Regions from separate parts of the Achromobacter sp. HZ01 genome, predicted to be linked through region 2. Evidence: predicted binding sites of a transcription regulator. Region 2 holds the regulator's gene; the other holds the start of a gene.

Region 1 (5,570 bases), on a different contig from region 2:
CCTCTACGCCGCGCTCAGGCGCATGCAGGAAGGCCTGACCCGCACGGTGACCGCGGTGCGCAAGGGGGTCGAGGAAATCAACGCGCGCGCCGCCGAGATCGCGGCCGGCAATGCCCACCTGTCGGTGCGCACCGAGCAGCAGGCGTCGGCGCTGCAGGAAACCGCCACCACCATGGAAGAGCTGGCGGCGACCGTCAAGCAGAACGCGCAGAGCGCCGCCCAGGCCAACCAGCTGGTGATGGACAGCATGGACGTGGCCGAACGCGGCGGCCAGAGCGTGGACCGAGTGGTATCCACCATGCAGGACATCTCGGCCAGCTCGCGCAAGATCTCCGACATCGTCTCGGTGATAGACGGCATCGCGTTCCAGACCAACATCCTGGCGCTGAACGCGGCGGTGGAGGCGGCCCGCGCCGGCGAGCAGGGCAAGGGTTTCGCGGTGGTCGCCGGCGAGGTCCGCACGCTGGCCCAGCGCGCCGCGCTGGCGGCCAAGGAGATCAAGGCCCTGATCGAGGCCTCGGTGGCCACGGTGAGCGCCGGCTCGGCCCAGGTCGAGGCCGCCGGACGGACCATGCAGGAAATCGTGGGTTCGGTGCAACGGGTGGCCTGCCTCATGGGCGAGATCTCCGCCGCCTCGGCCCAGCAGGCCAGCGGCATCGACCAGGTCGGCCTGGCGATCGCGCAGATGGACGAGGTCACCCACCAGAACGCGGCGCTGGTGCAGGAAGCCTCCGCCGCCGCCGCGGCGATGGAGGACCAGGCGCGGCGCCTGGCCGAGGCCACCGCGGTGTTCAAGACATTGTCGGGCCAGGCGATCGACGTGACGCCGACCGCCCGGCTGGTGCCCGTCTAGGTCTTCCGGCGGCGCAGCAGCGCGTACAGGATGATGGCGCCGAAGGTGGCGGTGCCGATGCCGCCGAGGGTGAAGGTGCCCAGCTTGACGGTGAAGTCGCCCGCCCCCAGCACCAGCGTGACCGCGGCCACGATGAGGTTGCGGTTGTCGCTGAAGTCCACCTGGTTGACCACCCAGATGCGGGCGCCGGCGATGGCGATCAGGCCGAACACCACCACCGACATGCCGCCCAGCACCGGCGCGGGGATGGTCTGGATCAGCGCGCCGAACTTGGGCGAGAAGCCCAGCACGATGGCGATCAGGGCGGCCACCACGAAGACCAGGGTGGAATAGATGCGGGTCACGGCCATGACGCCGATGTTCTCGGCGTAGGTGGTGACGCCGGTGCCGCCCACCGCGCCCGACACCATGGTGGCGACCCCGTCGCCCACGAAGGCGCGGCCCAGGTAGCGGTCCAGGTCCTGTCCGGTCATGGCGCTGACCGCCTTCACGTGGCCGAGGTTTTCCGCCACCAGGATGATGGCGACCGGCACGATCAGGCCCATGGCCTCGGCCTTGAACACGGGCGCGGCGAACTGCGGCAGGCCGAACCAGGCGGCCGCGGACACCGCCGAAAAGTCTATCGGCTTGCCCAGGCCCAGGCCGTTGGCGAAGACGCCGTACACCACGCAGGCCAGGATCATGCCCACCAGGATGAGCAGGCGCTGCACCATGCCCTTGGTATAGACCGCGATGCCGCCGACGCAGAGGACGGTGACCAGCGCCATCGCGGTGTCGAAGCCCGAGGCCCCCATCGCGCCCTTGGCGGCGATGGGCGCCAGGTTCAGGCCGATCACGGCGACCACCGCGCCCGTGACCACCGGCGGCATCAGCGTGTCGATCCAGTTCGCGCCCGCGCCCGCGCGCGAGTTGGCGATCCAGACCAGCAGGCCGATCAGCGTATAGGCCAGGCCGCAGGCGATGATGGCGCCCAGCGCCACGCCGATATTGGCGTTGGGGCCGGCCCCGGCGTAGCCGGTGACCGCGATCACGCCGCCGATGAAGGCGAAGCTGGAACCCAGGTAGCTCGGCACCCGGCCGCCGACGAACAGGAAGAAGATCAGCGTTCCGATGCCCGACATCAGGATGGCGACGTTGGGGTCGAAGCCCATCAGCAGCGGCGCCAGCACGGTGGACCCGAACATGGCGACGACGTGCTGGGCGCCCATGGCCACGTTCTTGGGCCAGGACAGCCTTTCGTCGGGCGCGATGATGACGCCGGGCTCGGCGTCGTCGGCCAGGCGCCAGCGCGGAAAGTAGGAATTGGACATGGATGCCCCGGGAAAGTGGTTCGAAGGGAGGATGGAGACTGCGAGCGGGCGCCAGTGTAAATGGGGCCGCGAACCACCCGCAACGTTTAAGTTCCGCGCGGCGATGCCGTATTGGTGGAAACCCCCAAATCCCGACTGGCGACAGGAGCAATCATGGCGATCGATTCCATCCAAGGCACCTCCCGGCTCAAGAGCCTGACCGACCTGTGGGCCGAGCGCATCCAGGCCAGCCGGGCCCGCCAGGACGCGCCGGCCGCGGTGTCGGCGCAGGACGGCAAGATCCGCGTCAGCCAGCCGGGCGCGATGGCGGTGGGCGGCGCGCAGGCCTCCGAGGAAACCGACAACGAGGACGAATACACCCGCCAGATCAAGGAATTGCAGAAACAGCTGCAGCGCGTCATGGAGCAGATCGCCCGGGTCAAGGCCAGCGCCATGTCGGCCGAAATGAAGGCAAGCCAGGTGCAGGCGCTCAACGCGCAGGCGCTGCAGATCCAGGCGCAGATCTCGCAGGTGATGACGCAGCAGGCCCGCGCGATGCAGGGCGGCGTGTCGGCCACCGCATAATCCGCAAGCGGGCGCGGCCGCCCGCGCTGATGGGCCGCATCAAAATTTCTGATTGGACTCGCCGCAGGGCTGACATTACTGTCTCCGGACAAATCTAAAACCACGGAGACAAACCATGCACGCAATGCGCACAGCCCTCGCAGGGGCGCTGCTGGCCGCCTGTGCCGCGCCGGCCCTGGCCGGCACGGTGACGGTGATCACTTCGTTCCCCAAGGACCTGACCCAGGCCTACAAGGCGGCGTTCGAGAAGGCCAACCCCGGCATCACGCTGGAAATCCTGAACAAGAACACGGTATCGGGCATCGCCTACGTGCGCGAAACGCCCGCGGGCCAGCGCCCCGAAGTGTTCTGGGCCAGCGCGCCCGACGCGTTCGAAGTGCTGGGGCGCGACAAGCTGCTGGCCAAGTCGTCCGACGTGGCGAACAAGGATGTGCCGGACAAGATCGGCAGCTACCCCATCAACGATCCCGCCGGCATGTACCTGGGCCAGGCGCTGGCCGGCTACGGCATCATCTACAACACGCGCTACATCGCCGCGCACAAGCTGCCCGCGCCGGTCGAATGGAAGGACCTGCTCGCGCCGCAATGGTTCGGCCACGTCGGCATCACCTCGCCGTCGCGCTCGGGCACCATGCACCTGACGGTCGAGACCATTCTGCAGGGCGAAGGCTGGGACGAAGGCTGGCGCACGCTGCTGCGCATGTCGGGCAACAGCAGCGCCATCACCGAGCGCTCGTTCGGCGTGCCCGACGGCGTGAACAACGGGCAGTTCGGCGCCGGCCCGGTGATCGACTTCTTCGGACTGTCCAGCAAGTACTCCAAGTTCCCGGTCGACTTCGTCTACCCGTCGGAGACCGCCATCGTGCCGGCCAACATCGCCTTGATCGAGGGCGCCAAGAACACCGAGGAAGGCAAGAAGTTCATCGCCTTCACGCTCAGCCAGGCGGGCCAGGAGCTGCTGCTGCAGCCCAAGATCTCGCGCCTGCCGGTGCTGCCCTACTCCGCGCTGGCCGGCAAGATCCCGCCCGGCTATCCCGATCCGGCCGAAATCGCCAAGCGCAGCAAGGTGCAGTTCAACGCCGACCTGTCGCAGACGCGCTACTACGTGGTGCAGTCGCTGTACGACCAGACCGTCACCTTCCGCCTGAAGGAACTGCAGGCGGCCACCAAGGCCATTTACGACGCGGAGGCCAAGCTGGGCGACAAGGCCAGGAGCGGCAAGGCCGCCGAGCTGCTGGAGCAGGCCCGCAAGCTGACCTGGGCGCCGCTGGTCGACGGCAAGAAGGCATCGGACCCGGCCTTCCTGGCCATCTTCGCCGGCAACAAGAAAGACGCCGCCGTCAACCAGCAGATCACGCAGCTCGAAGGCGAGTGGAACGGGCAGGCCCGCGCCAACTACGAAGAAGCCGTGAAGCTGGCCCGGCAGGCCGCCGCGCTGTAGCGGCGTAGCGGTATCCGCGGCCGGCGGCGGGCGGCAGCGCCCGGCCCGCCAGCCGATTTCCGGCGCCCCGTCCGCGCGGACGGGGCATTAGCAACGATTGCGGGATTCTCGATGGATTATTCGGGCCATTCGCGCCTGCACGCCGGCCCTGTGCTGACGGCGCTCCTGGTGTTCGGCTTTTTGCTGCTGTTTTTGGCCATTCCGGTCGGCACGGTGTTCTACAGCGCCTTCGTGAACGCCGACGGCAGCTTCACGATGGGCCATTTCGGCGCCTTCTTCAATCAGCCCCTGATGCAGGAGGCGTTCTTCAACAGCCTGTACGTGGCGGGCTGGTCGGCCCTGCTGGCCTCGCTCATCGCGGTGCCGCTGGCCTACCTGACGGTGCGCTTCGAATTCCGCGGCGCGCTGCTGATCCAGACGCTGGGCGTGCTGCCGCTGATCATGCCCCCCTTCGTCGGCGCGGTCGCCATGCAGCTGATCTTCGGCCGCTCGGGCAGCGTCAACCTGCTGCTGCAGGACTGGTTCGGCTTCACGCTGCCCTTCATGGAAGGGCTGAACGGCGTGATCTTCGTGGAGGCGCTGCACTACTTCCCGTTCATCCTGATGAACCTGGTGGTGGCGCTGCGCAACATCGACGGCGCGATGGAAGAAGCCGCGCTCAACCTGGGATCGCGCGGCTTCCGGCTGTTCCGGCGCGTGATCTTCCCGCTGGCGCTGCCCGGCTACGTGGCCGGCGCCTCGCTGGTGTTCGTGAAAGTCTTCGACGACCTGGGCACGCCGCTGGTGCTGGGCACCACCAACATGCTGGCGCCGCAGGCCTATCTGCGCATCACCCAGGTGGGCCTGGAAGATCCGCTGGGCTACGTCATCAGCGTCATCATGGTCGGCTTCTCGATCCTGGCGCTGTGGCTGTCGGCGCGGGTGCTCAAGGGCAAGGACTACTCCACCCTGCAAAAGGGCGGCAACTCGCTACACAAGCGCAAGCTGCGCCCCGCGGAAAGCGTGCTGGCCTATGGCTGGATACTGCTGGTGCTGCTGCTGGTGCTGTCGCCGCACATGGGCGTGCTGCTGCTGTCGCTGGCCAGCGTCTGGAGCTTCGCGCCGCTGCCCGACGGATATACGCTGGCGCACTATTCGGCGGTGTTCTCCGAATCCCAGGGCATGATCGCCAACACCCTGCTCTATTGCGGCCTGGCCGCCGGCGTGGACGTGATCCTGGGCACCGCCATCGCCTACCTGATGCTGCGCACCCGGCTGCCGGCGCGCCAGTGGCTGGACTTCCTGGCCTCGGCGGCGCTGGCGATTCCCGGCATCGTGCTGGCCATCGGCTTTCTGCGCACCTTCCGCGGCATCGAGCTGCCGGGCACCGGCACCTTGCTGACCTCGTCGTGGATCATCATCA
Region 2 (5,570 bases):
TGGCCCGAGATGCTGACTTTGTTGGGCAGCTCGTTCAGAACCGGCCCCAATTCGCGCAGGATGTCGCGCATATAGGGCTGCACCTCGGCGCGCCCGGTGGCGAACATGGGACGGTTCTGGTTGTCGATGATCTGGATGCGCAGGCCCTCGGTGGTCAGGTCGATCAGCACCTGCGGCCGGAAGGTCTGCAGCACCGGGCTGGTCTCGATCAGGTTCTCGAGGCGCTTCTTGAGGTTTTCCAGGCGGTGCTGCTCGCGGCGCTCGGCATCGCCCATGGGCTGGGACTCGACCCGGTTGCCCTGGCCGCGGCGCACGTCGCCGTCGCTGCGCAGCGGGTCCTGCCCGCCGCCCGGCACGGCGCTGGTCTCGGCCGAACTGCTGGGCCCGCCCGTGATCGCCACGCGCAGCGGCATGCGGAAGTACTCCGCGATGCCCTTCAGCTCTTCGCGCGGGACCACGCTGATCAGCCACATCACCAGGAAGAACGCCATCATCGCCGTGATGAAGTCGGCGTATGCGATCTTCCAGCTGCCGCCGTGGTGCCCGCCGCCCTTGCTTTTCTTGCGGCGGATCACCACACGGTGGTTGTTTACCGTGCTCATGGACGGCTCCGTCAGGCGCGGCCGGTCGTCGCCGACTTGGCCTGCCGCACGTGCTCTTCCAGCTCACCGAAGGTCGGGCGCACGGCCGAGAACAGCACCTTGCGGCCGAATTCCACGGCCAGCTGCGGCGGATAGCCGTTCATGCTGGCCAGCAGCGTGGTCTTGATGCACTCCAGCACCTTGGTGGCCTCGTCGCTGCGGCGCTCGATGCGCGAGGCCAGCGGCCCGACGAAGCCATAGGCCAGCAGAATGCCCAGGAACGTGCCCACCATGGCCTTGGAGATCAGGTCGCCCAGGATGGCCGGGGGCTGGTCCACGGCGGCCAGCGCCTTGATCACGCCCAGCACCGCGGCCACGATGCCGAAGGCCGGCAGGCCGTCGGCCATCTGGTGCAGCGCCCGCGCCGGCACTTCGCGCTCGTGGCGGTAAGTCTCGATTTCCTCGTCCATGAGGGTCTCGATCTCGAACGAGCTCATGTTGCCGCTGATCATGATGCGCAGGTAGTCCGTGATGAACTCCATGAGCTTCGCGTCCTTGGCGATGCGGGGATACTCGCTGAAAATCGGACTGGATTCGGGGTCCTCGATATGCGATTCGATCGCCATCAGGCCCTCGCGGCGCGCCTTGTTCAGCAGCACGTACAGCAGCGCCATCAGCTCCATGTACACGTCCTTGCCGTAGCGCGAACTCTTGAGCGCGTCGGGCAGCGCCGACTTCACCAGCGCCAGCGACTTCTTGCTGTTGCTGGCCAGGAACGCCCCGAACGCCGCGCCGAAGATGAGCGTCAGCTCGAAGGGCTGGTAGAGCGCGCCCAGATGGCCGCCCAGCGCGATGAAGCTGCCGACGACCGACACGGCCACCACAAGAAAACCGATAACAATCAACACATCAGGCCCCTGCCAACGTAGTCTAAAACCGGCGTCAATGATCCCCTGTTCCCCCCGCTCCAAAAACGTGGGTTACGGGGGGTTTTCCAGGGCTTTTGACGTATTTGGAAACAGCCCGCCGGGCCGCCTTCAGGACTGCGCGGCGTCCGCCGCGGGCGCGCAACGGGCGCCGGCGCGCGCTCGGGCCGCGGCGCGCGTCTTGCCGGCGCGGGGCGGCGGCCGGCAGATCGCGCATACGAAATCCGACTGCGGATCGTGGGCATGGGCAATGAAATGGCCGCCGCACTGGCGGCAGGCCGACAGCTGCAGCATGCCGCCATCGAAAAACCGCACCAGCATCCAGGCGCGGGTAAAGCTGAGCACGGGCTCGGCGGCCTCGGCGTTGTCCAGGCCGGCGTTCTCCAGATACAGCCGGTAGGCGTCGATGATGGCGCGTATGCCCTTGCTGCTGGTGCGCGTATTCAGGAAGGAATACACGTTGTAGAACAGCGACGAATGGATGTTCGGCAGCCAGGTCATGAACCAGTCCACCGAGAACGGCAGCATGCCCTTGGGCGGCGAGCAGCCGCGGATCTCGCGATACAACCGGGCCAGGCGGTCGTGGCTGAGGCTGGTTTCAGCCTCCAGCACCTGCAGCCGGGCTCCCAGGGTGATCATGGAACTGGCAAGCAGGATGTCGTCCGCTTCCTGGGATACGCTCTTCGAGGCCATTACAATATTTCCGGATCGCGGCAGGCCGTCAGGCCAGTTCTTCGACAGGCTGCTTGGCCAGCAGGATCGTGGCGTGCGCCTGTTGCAGCGCACCACCCAGCACGTCGTGGGTCAGCGCCGACAGCAGGCTGTAGTCATCGAACCGGAAACGGCACAGCAGCGAGCTGGAACTGGCCAGCTTGACCAACTGGGCCGGCGACAGCCGCATCAGGATATCGGCCACCTCGTTGCTGAAACCGAGGCGAAACATCGACGCCGCATAGTCGTCGCGCAGCATGCGCTGAGCTAGTAACAAATATGACAAATTGACTTCGCGAATGTCTGCCAGCAATGAATTTTCGACTTGTTGCACGCCCAAACTCCTAGTTCCGATCCCGCCCGCGCGGACTTAGATACGCAAATTTCCGGCAATCGCCGTTGCCGCAGGCCCAAATTAGGCCTGCTTTAATGCGAAATGTATCATTTGTTCGCAATTTAAGTAAAATTTACCACAGGTATTGTCATTTTCTATGACTTTTATGACAAATCTTTGTTGATATTGCGCAACTTGCCGATTTCGATACACCTTGACATAAAACTTTTTCACAAAATTTACCTCAATCACGCAAACAAGCGTTCAAAACGCGGCGTTCTTCGGGGAATGAAACCGTTTCCAGTGCCCACAATGGCACCTTGCCGACCACTCAATCGGCTCGCTTTCGCTTCCCGCGCGTTTGTCGACAATGTCGTATCTCGGCAACAGTCAGCGGCGCGCCACGATAGATTCCGTCCGACATTCCGCAATGCCCCACGCAGATGACAGCCTGGTCGACTATGCCCCGCTAGTGCGGAAGCTGGCCCTGCAATTGCTCGCCAGACTGCCGGCTAGCGTCGAGCTCGACGACTTGATACAAGCCGGCATGATCGGCCTGCTCGACGCCGTGCGGCGTTACCAGGAAACCGCCGACGCCCAGTTCGAGACCTACGCCACCACCCGCATCCGCGGCGCCATGCTCGACGAGCTCCGCGGCCAGGACTGGCTGCCCCGCAGCGTGCGCGCCAAGGCCCGCAAGATCGAACAGGCCATCCAGCAGCTGGAGCAGCGCCTGATGCGCGCGCCCAGCGAAGCCGAAATCGCGCAACAGCTCGACATCGGCCTGGGTGAATATCAGACGCTGTTGCATGACGCCCAGGGCGTGCAGATCGTCCACTACGAAGACTTCGCCGCCGACTCCGACACAGGCGGCGGCCTGGCCGACTGGTCCTCGGCGCTCGCCCACGGCTCGGCCGACGGCAACCCGCTGGACTCCCTCTTGGCCGGCGACTTCCGCCAGGCCCTGATCCACGCCATCGACGCCCTGCCCGAGCGCGAAAAACTGTTGCTGTCGCTCTGTTACGAGCAAGGCCTGAACCTCAAGGAAATCGGCGCCATCATGAACGTGACCGAAGCGCGCGTCTGCCAGCTGCGCTCCCAGGCCACGGCCCGCATCCGCGCCAAGCTCAAGGAACAGGCCTGGCAGGAACTGCCGCAGGAAGGGCAGATCGCGCAGGTGATTTGAGGCTGGCGGGGCCGCCCTCTCGCAGTCTTCTCTATATAGGTAGGGTAGCGGACGGCGCGATCGGCGCCCTCTTCTCCCCCCCCCCCGCAACAACAAGAATTTCGACTTTCGCAAAAATTCCCCTAAAGATCGATTTAGGCCTGCCGTAATCCTGGCAACGGAGAGATTCCTAGACACCCGTCGACGAACTTTCCCGTTAACACCGATGGGCGGCCTTGCTGCCCAGTTTGAAGAAGCCTTTCTCTCTTGGGAGCCTCAACATGGCAGTCATCAATACCAACTATCTGTCGCTGGTTGCGCAGAACAACCTGAACAAGTCGCAATCGTCGCTGGGCAACGCCATCGAGCGCCTGTCCTCGGGCCTGCGCATCAACAGCGCCAAGGACGACGCCGCCGGCCAGGCCATCGCCAACCGCTTCACCGCCAACGTCAACGGTCTGACGCAAGCCGCCCGCAACGCCAACGACGGTATCTCGATCGCCCAGACGACCGAAGGCGCGCTGAACGAAATCAACAACAACCTGCAGCGTATCCGTCAACTGACCGTGCAAGCTTCCAACGGCACGAATTCGGATAGCGACATGGCTTCGATCCAGGCGGAAATCACGCAGCGTCTGGATGAAATCGATCGTGTCTCCCAGCAGACCCAATTCAATGGCATCAGCGTCCTGAAAAACGGCGTTCAAGCGCTGGACATCCAAGTCGGCGCCAACGACAACGAAACCATTACAATCAATCTGGAGGCGATCGATCGCGCGAGCCTGGATCTGACTGGCTTCAGCGTGCGCACGACCATTGATGGTTCGGCCCTGACTGCTGCAACCATACAAGACACGGCAGGCGACACCGCAACCGGCGGCACGACTTTCTCGACAACCAAAGCTGACGGTAGCGCTTACGCGGCCGCTGACTTCGTCGGTGATGCCACGAACGGCTACTTCGTCAAAGACAGCGATGGCAGCTACCGCAAGGCTACCTTTACCGTGACTACCGGTACTGCGGGCGACGGTAGCGATTCGACCGTTTCCGTAACGGTCGGTGCAAAGGCCACCAACGTTGTCGCCTCCGCCGCTGAAGCGTCGACCGCCACGGCCAATCCCCTGGCCGCAATCGACAATGCACTCGCCAAAGTCGACACGCTGCGCAGTGATCTGGGTGCCATCCAGAACCGTTTCGAATCGACCGTGGCCAACCTGAACAACACGGTGAACAACCTGTCCGCCGCTCGTTCGCGTATCGAAGACGCCGACTACGCCACGGAAGTGTCGAACATGACCAAGGCTCAAATCCTGCAACAGGCTGGCACCTCGGTTCTGGCGCAAGCCAACCAAGTGCCGCAAACCGTTCTGTCGCTGCTGCGTTAATCACGCCGCAACGCCTGACGGTGACGCAAGCGCGGGCCTGATCGGTCCGCCCTGCGATCCGCAAAGCCGGGATATCCCCGGCACTCAACACAAGCCGGCATCCGCCGGCTTGTGTTTTTTCAAACTGAGATCGATCCCATTTCCATCCGCCCGTCGTCGCTGCAGGGGCTGGTATTCACAACAACAAGCTGACCTGTGTTCGTCATGCCGCCGGCGTGGTGACCTTGCCTCTCTTGGCCCTGCTAGGTCACCGAAAGCCAGCCAGAATCGGCGCCTGATGGCGCGCCCTGATCAAGCTCGGCGTACCGCAGCCGAGTGGCATTTTTGGGCATCTGTTCCCTGATTCGCCATCGGCCAAGGTGCTACATAATTGCAACCGCGCCGTTTGTATCTAGATTTTTCACACCATGACCACCTCGCCTTCCGATCCACACACACCGCAGCCCGGCAGTACCGCGGCCCCGGATC

The links. The regulator FliA, encoded in region 2, starts transcription of late flagellar genes. The targets are predictions, from matches to a motif close to CTAAAGTTTNNNNNNNNNNNGCCGNTA.
Region 1: a site for FliA is predicted at 2,249-2,275, ahead of A6B37_RS09365 (FlxA-like family protein). Genes of this name have one in related genera too.

Annotation. Positions count from the first base shown of each region.
Region 1 is NZ_LWKV01000002.1:69,178-74,747, forward strand. It holds gene A6B37_RS09355 (methyl-accepting chemotaxis protein) at 1-853, shown strand, start outside; gene A6B37_RS09360 (solute carrier family 23 protein) at 850-2,163, opposite strand; gene A6B37_RS09365 (FlxA-like family protein) at 2,317-2,727, shown strand; gene A6B37_RS09370 (extracellular solute-binding protein) at 2,843-4,168, shown strand; gene A6B37_RS09375 (iron ABC transporter permease) at 4,280-5,570, shown strand, end outside.
Region 2 is NZ_LWKV01000001.1:1,504,252-1,509,821, forward strand. It holds gene motB (flagellar motor protein MotB) at 1-602, opposite strand, end outside; gene motA (flagellar motor stator protein MotA) at 614-1,489, opposite strand; gene flhC (flagellar transcriptional regulator FlhC) at 1,619-2,200, opposite strand; gene flhD (flagellar transcriptional regulator FlhD) at 2,229-2,552, opposite strand; gene A6B37_RS07050 (RNA polymerase sigma factor FliA) at 2,983-3,738, shown strand; gene A6B37_RS07055 (FliC/FljB family flagellin) at 3,999-5,102, shown strand; gene A6B37_RS07060 (hypothetical protein) at 5,510-5,570, shown strand, end outside.